DNA from 2 places in the Brucella sp. BE17 genome. Region 2 is predicted to be linked to the other one. Evidence: riboswitches for the same ligand, from Rfam matches in the RefSeq annotation. Region 2 holds a riboswitch; the other holds the start of a gene.

Region 1 (3,402 bases), 630 kb from region 2:
TGACCCGGTGCGGATCATCCGCCGGACCAAGCCCTGCCTCGACATAGGTCCGCACATTGGCAAAGCCGTCCATGTCCGGCATCTGCGGCAGATAACGCACGGTGGCACCCGGATGACGGAACATTTCGCCCGAGGTCGGCTCGACCATGCCGGCGGCAATCTTGAGCAAGGTAGACTTGCCAGAGCCGTTACGCCCGACCAGCGCGATGCGGTCGCCCTCGCTTACCGAAAGATTGGCATCCTCAAGAAGAGGGGTGCCGCCAAAGGTGAGCTGTATCTGGTCGAGCCGTAGAAGCGGAGGAGCCATGGTTCTCTTCAATAAAGGATTGAAATTTTGCCCTGCTTGTCGGCGACAAAAGTCATTCTGTCAAATGGATCGGTAAAAGAGCGCAAAAAAAGACAGGCCGGAAAAACCCGGCCTGTCCTTTATAACAGCAATAAAGCCTGACTTACTGGCAAGGTGCTTCGTAAGTGCGACCATAGTTATCGCGGTAACGGCAGTACTGGACGCCGTTGCGCGTCTGGGATGCACCGAGAAGCGTACCGGCGACACCGCCGATTGCTGCACCGGCAAGAGCGCCGCGACCGCTGCCGCCAATTGCACCACCGGCAAGAGCGCCGAGGGCTGCACCGCCGACACCATAGCCAGCCGTACGCTTTTCATTGGTCGTGCATGCTGCAGTCGAGAACGCGAGCACGGCGGCAATTGCAATCATGGAAAGACGTGATTTCATGAGACAATCTCCTATCTAGAGTTTCAAAAACACCGGCTTTGCGTCCCCAAGTTCGGCGTAAAGCAGATGACCCGCTTAGCCCATTTACAATACGTTTCGCCCGCAGACGTCAAGCATTTTCAGGCCTCGGTATGAGCGGTGCATTACCGTGACAACCCCACATCAAGGTTCGCTACAAGTATCGCTATTCCAGAACGCATCGAAACGCAAAGCGTTCCATCGACTATATTGGACACCGTCCATGAAGAGCCGAACGGCAAGGTCACATTGTCTAACGGCCACTCCGCATTTGTGATCGAAAGACCGTCGACATCAGTAAAGTTCACGACGCTGAACAATGCTCCGTCCGGCAGATCAAAAGAATGACGTCCAGGCAGCAGGGGCCATGCTTCTTCGCTACCACTGGAAAGGAAAATGTTTCGTCCTTTCCGGGCCTGAGCAGTCGCCAAGGTGAGATGGAGCAGGGTGTGATCGGTGCGTGCGCCGCCAAAAGCCCCGCATAAGATCACGCGCGTCGCGCCAAGCGAATAGGCTTCATTAAGGGCAAGTTCACCGTCCGTCATGTCCTTGGCTGGTGAAAAGGTCTTTTGGGGCACATGCATATAGTGCTGCCTAAGCGACGGCGACGCTGAATCGAAATCGCCGAGCCATAATTCCGGTTCGACGCCGAGTTCCGCAGCGTGGCGGATACCACTATCGGCAGCCAGAAAACGCGCGCCTGTAATCTGTTGCCGAAGGCGCTCGGTCACGGCGAGATCGCCGCCGAGGAGAATGACAAATGTGCTCATAAGCTGCTCATAACATGAGAAAATTAACCCTGAAAGAGCAGCCTGTATTCTGTGCACGGCTCTTGCTCTTGCCCTGCCTCCGTTTTATGCTCTCAGAAATTCTAACGGGGTGCCTTCTGCAAATGCGGGTGGCTGAGAGGCGAAAACCAACCCGAGGAACCTGATCCGGCTCGTACCGGCGGAGGGATTTAGATGCTGCCATGCGACACAACGCCAAAAAGTTGCGGGCTTTTACGAAGGATTGCATCGCAATCCAGAGTAGCGCTACTTCCTTTCAAACGCGATGAAAGGACTATCCTGATGCGGCTCTTATCCTTGCTGGCTCTTTCCTTCTCGGCAGCCATTGCCTTTTCTTCTGCCGCACAGGCAAAGGACAAGCTGACCGTCTATACCTATGACAGTTTCATTTCCGAATGGGGACCAGGACCCAAGGTCAAGGAAAACTTCGAGAAGGACTGTAACTGCGAGGTGGAATGGATCGCTTCCGCCGACGGCGTCGCCCTTCTCAACCGCCTCAAGCTGGAGGGCAGAAACACCATCGCAGATATCGTGCTTGGCCTTGATGTCAATCTTCTGACGGAAGCGCGTGCTTCTGGATTTTTTGCGCCAAGCGGTATTGATCTGGGCAATATCAGTGTGCCGGGCGGGTTCAAGGACGATATTTTTGTACCCTTTGACTATGGTTATTTCGCCGTGGTCTATGATTCAGATAAACTGCCCGATCCACCGCAAAGCCTCAAGGAACTGGTTGAGGGCGACGCTTCGCAAAAGATCGTGTTGCAGGATCCGCGCACGTCGACACCGGGGCTTGGCATGCTTTTATGGATGAAAGCGGTTTATGGCGACAAGGCTGGCGAGGCATGGGAAAAGCTTCAAAAACGTGTTCTGACCGTCACACCGGGCTGGTCGGAGGCATACGGACTTTTCACGCGTGGCGAGGCACCGATGGTGTTGTCCTATACGAGTTCGCCCGCCTATCACCTCATTGCCGAAAAGACCGACCGCTACAAGGCACTGGTGTTTCCCGAGGGGAGTTATCTTCAGGTTGAGCTTGCCGCCCAGACGCTCACGGGTGCGAAAAACCCGCTGGCGCAAAGATTTCTTACTTTTATGACCGGACCGGGCTTCCAGGATGTAATCCCTGAAACCAACTGGATGTTTCCGGCAGGCAAGATGTCCACGCCGTTGCCATCTGCTTTTGAAGCATTGCCCAAACCGGAAAAGACCCTCATCATCCCCTCCGACGAAGTGGCAGAACATCGCCGTGTCTGGGTGAGCGAATGGCTGACAGCGACTAGCCGATGACGGCAATGCCAACTGAATATGGCGCATCATCCCTGACCAAGATGAAACCCCTGGCAGGGGTATTGGCGCTGGCCTTTCTGGTCATACTCGGCGCGGGCGCACTCCTCGCACTGGCTTTTGAAGCAGGCCATGGCAATTTCGAGGCGAGCAGCAATTTCGATACCTATCTCTGGCGCATTGCCCGCTTCACCGTCCTTCAGGCTATCATCTCCAGTCTGCTTTCTGTTGCTTTCGCAATACCAGTTGCGCGCGCGCTTCATGCCGAAACCCGCTTTCCCGGACGCGGACTGATCCTGCGCCTTTTTGCCTTGCCACTCGCCCTGCCCGCCCTCGTGGCGGTACTGGGTATCACCAGCATCTACGGGCGCAATGGCTTTTTCGCCCATATTTCGGATGCAGCCGGGCATCCGCTTCAGCCTGATATCTATGGCATTACGGGCATCTTGATCGCGCATGTCTTCTTCAACATGCCGCTTGCAGTGCGTTTCATCCTTGCAAGCTATGAATCGATCCCCACCGATTACTGGAAACTTGCAGCACAGTTCGGCATGGGAAATCGCGCCCGTTTCCGACTG
Region 2 (3,402 bases):
CTGCATCGGCGCGAGAACTTCGATGCGGTCGCCATTGGAAATTGTGGTTGTTTCGCGCTCATCGCTTGCGACGAACTCACCATTGAGCGCGGTTGCAACCACCGCCTTATCGAGTTCGATTTCAGCAATGAGGGCTGCGAGAGTGGCGGCAGCGGTTTCGACCCTCTCGCCGTTGAGAATAATGGTCATGCCAGTTCCTCCAGAAATTCGGGGTGCTTTTCAGGCGCTGTTGCCGCTTCAACGGCCATGCGTGCTACCGCAGGCGAAAGCAGAAATCCGTGCCGGTAAAGCCCGTTGACATAGATGGTGTTGCCGCGCTTGCGCACGCGTGGCAGGTTGTCGGCAAAGGCCGGGCGGGCATCGACGCCGGTTTCGAGAATTTCCGCCTCACCAAAGGCCGGATGCAGCGCGTAAGCCGCGCTCAGCATTTCAAGCGTGGAGCGTACGGAAATGTGGCTCTGCGCGTCGCTTTCGATCATCGTCGCGCCGATCATGTGGATGCCGTCACCGCGCGGCACGATATAGAGCGGAATACGCGGGTGCAGGAGCCGCACGGGCCGCGAAAAATTGATGTCGGGCGAGCGAACGACCAGCATTTCGCCCTTCACCCCACGCAAGTCCTGCAACTGGTCACGCGCTGCAAGCCCACGCGCATCGACAATAATATCGGCGTTGATGTCTTTTTCTTTGGCATCGGTTCCGAGATGGAAAGTGACGCCCTTTGCTTGCAGCCCCCCGGCCAGTTCGATCAAGGTTTTGCGTGGATTGAGGTGGGCTTCATCGCCAAAGAACAGACCTTGGCGAAAGCGTCCTGCAAGGTCCGGCTCCAGCGTTCCAATCAATGTCTCATCGATGGTTTCAAAGTTTTCCGTGCGGCGGGCAAAGCGGCGTAATTCGGTGGCATCGCGGGTATGCGAGATGACGAGCGTTCCCTTACGCTTGAGCGTCGAGACATGGCGCTCCCACCACGAAATTGCCTCCTGTCCGAGCCGCACCACCGGCTCTTCAGCGCTTTCGCCCTCGCACCAAGGTGCCAGCATGCCGCCCGCAAACCACGAACAACTGTCCGAACCGATTTCCGTGCTTTTGGCGATCACTGTGACGGCATGGCCGTGATCGCTAAACTCAGCAGCACAGGCAAGACCCGCAACCCCGGCCCCGATAATGGTGACGCGCATCATGCGTGCTCCCAGAGATTGTGAAAATGCTGCACCGGCCCGTGACCGGAACCGACCTGCAAATGATCGGCGGCAAGAATGGCCTGGTGCAGATAGTCGTGTGCGTCACGTAAAGCCTCATCGAGCGGTAGCCCCTTGGCCAATCCGGCCGCGATGGCTGAGGATAGCGTGCAGCCGGTGCCATGCGTGTTTTTGGTGGCGATGCGCGGCGCTTCGAGCCGCAGCGTGGGCTGACCGTCGCGGATCAGCAGATCGGTGCAGGTGTCGCCTTCCGCATGTCCGCCTTTCATGAGCACGGCGCTCGCGCCAAGACCGAGCAGGGCAAAGCCCTGCGCCTCCGCCTCGTCGTCATTGATGGCAAGGCTCACATCAAGCAGACAGGCGGCCTCCGGCCTGTTGGGCGTAAGCACGGTTGCAAGTGGGATCAGTTTTTCGCGTAAGGTCGAAATCGCGGCTTCGCTCAATAGCCGGTCGCCAGATTTTGCAACCATCACCGGGTCAAGCACGACTGAACCGGAAAAGCGGTTCAAGCCCTCGGCAATCGCTTGAATAGTGGCAGGGACTGACACCATCCCGATCTTGATGGCTGCGACGTCAAGATCGTCCAGTACGGCCTTCATCTGGGCGCTGACGATATCGGCAGGTACATCGTGAACGGCGGTTACGGCAAGGGTGTTCTGCGCGGTGATAGCGGTAATCACGCTTGCGCCATAGGTGCCAAGCGCTGAAAATGTCTTGAGATCGGCCTGAATGCCCGCACCGCCGCCCGAATCCGAACCGGCAATAGTCAAGCATATCGGTATTGTCGATGTTCGGGAGAGGTTTTGTCTAAAGTCCATTTTGTCGTCTCTCATTCCGAACGGAAAGATGAGACGCCATGAACGGCTTTGGGGAATTCCCCATGGAGGGTGTATTTCTCCGCGCCAGACGTGCCAAACTCCGTTCCCTACGCAGGTATTACCCGGATCAGGTTCAATGGGTTAACGCGTAACCGCGTCTCTCAGCCCTCTTGCAAAGGCACCCCAACGAATTTTGTGGCTCCATGCATAGGCCGGAATGAACAAGGGGTCAAGCCATGCGTGTTTCATCAACATCAAGGCTTGACCTTCCCACGGTGGGAAGCCTTATTTAGTATCAAGCATTGTTATTTGAGGACCGATCATGAACACGTCCACCTATCCGAAAAGCCTGCATTTTGCGGTTCCCGTCGAAGGTATGCATTGCGCGTCCTGTGTCTCCACGGTTGAAAAAGCTGTGAGCCAGGTGCCGGGGGTGGGTAAGGTCTCGGTCAATCTTGCCACCGAAAAGGCGGACGTGACATTCAAAGATACGCCCGATATGCCTGCCGTGGTCGAAGCCATTCGCAAGGCCGGGTATGATGTGCCATCATCAAGTGTTGATCTCGCAATCGAGGGCATGAGTTGCGCCTCCTGTGTCGGCCGGGTCGAAAAGGCGCTCAGTGCCGTCTCCGGCGTCACACAGGCAAACGTTAATCTGGCAACCGAACGCGCCCATGTCGAACTTTCGGGTCAGGTTGCAATTTCAGACCTTGTTCACGCTGTCGAAAAAGCGGGCTATGAAGCGCGATCTTTAAGCGATGACACGCAGCCAGCAGCTCCTGTTACGCAAAGCGAAAAGCGCGACGCCGAAGCGAGTGAGCTTAAAAAGAGCGTTTTACTTGCGGCTATCCTGACACTGCCGGTTTTCATTCTGGAAATGGGGTCGCACCTGATTCCGGCCATGCACATGTTTGTCATGGACACGCTGGGCATGCAAAATAGCTGGTATCTGCAATTTGTGCTCACCACTCTGGTGCTGTTTGGGCCGGGCCTGCGCTTTTTCAGGAAGGGTATTCCCACCCTTTTGCGCGGGTCTCCTGATATGAATTCGCTTGTGGTGGTGGGAACGCTCGCCGCATGGGGCTTTTCGGTGGTAGCCACCTTTGCGCCCGGCCTTTTGCCGGACGGCACGGTCAATGTCTATTTCGAAGCCGCAGCCGTTATTGTCACACTCATCCTGCTGGGACGTTATCTTGAAGCGCGCGCCAAGGGTCGCACCAGTGCCGCGATCAGCCGTCTGGTTGGCTTGCAGGCAAAATCAGCGCGTGTTGTTCGCAATGGCGAGACTGTTGATGTAGCGCTGGATGATGTGCGGGCCGGTGACATTGTGCAGGTGCGTCCGGGCGAAAAAGTTCCGGTCGATGGCGAGGTGATCGAAGGTTCGT

What was found. Region 2 has a riboswitch for thiamine pyrophosphate ahead of thiD (bifunctional hydroxymethylpyrimidine kinase/phosphomethylpyrimidine kinase). Riboswitches for the same ligand answer to the same signal wherever they lie in the genome.
Region 1: another riboswitch for thiamine pyrophosphate. It lies ahead of thiB (thiamine ABC transporter substrate binding subunit); the one in region 2 lies ahead of thiD (bifunctional hydroxymethylpyrimidine kinase/phosphomethylpyrimidine kinase).

The regions. Positions count from the first base shown of each region.
Region 1 is NZ_CP154467.1:1,641,888-1,645,289, forward strand. It holds gene AAIB41_RS08000 (ABC-F family ATP-binding cassette domain-containing protein) at 1-307, opposite strand, end outside; gene AAIB41_RS08005 (glycine zipper domain-containing protein) at 450-734, opposite strand; gene AAIB41_RS08010 (thiamine diphosphokinase) at 878-1,522, opposite strand; TPP riboswitch at 1,618-1,727, shown strand; gene thiB (thiamine ABC transporter substrate binding subunit) at 1,823-2,827, shown strand; gene thiP (thiamine/thiamine pyrophosphate ABC transporter permease ThiP) at 2,824-3,402, shown strand, end outside.
Region 2 is NZ_CP154467.1:2,271,834-2,275,235, forward strand. It holds gene thiS (sulfur carrier protein ThiS) at 1-189, opposite strand, end outside; gene thiO (glycine oxidase ThiO) at 186-1,178, opposite strand; gene thiD (bifunctional hydroxymethylpyrimidine kinase/phosphomethylpyrimidine kinase) at 1,178-2,017, opposite strand; TPP riboswitch at 2,105-2,213, opposite strand; gene AAIB41_RS11005 (heavy metal translocating P-type ATPase) at 2,340-3,402, shown strand, end outside.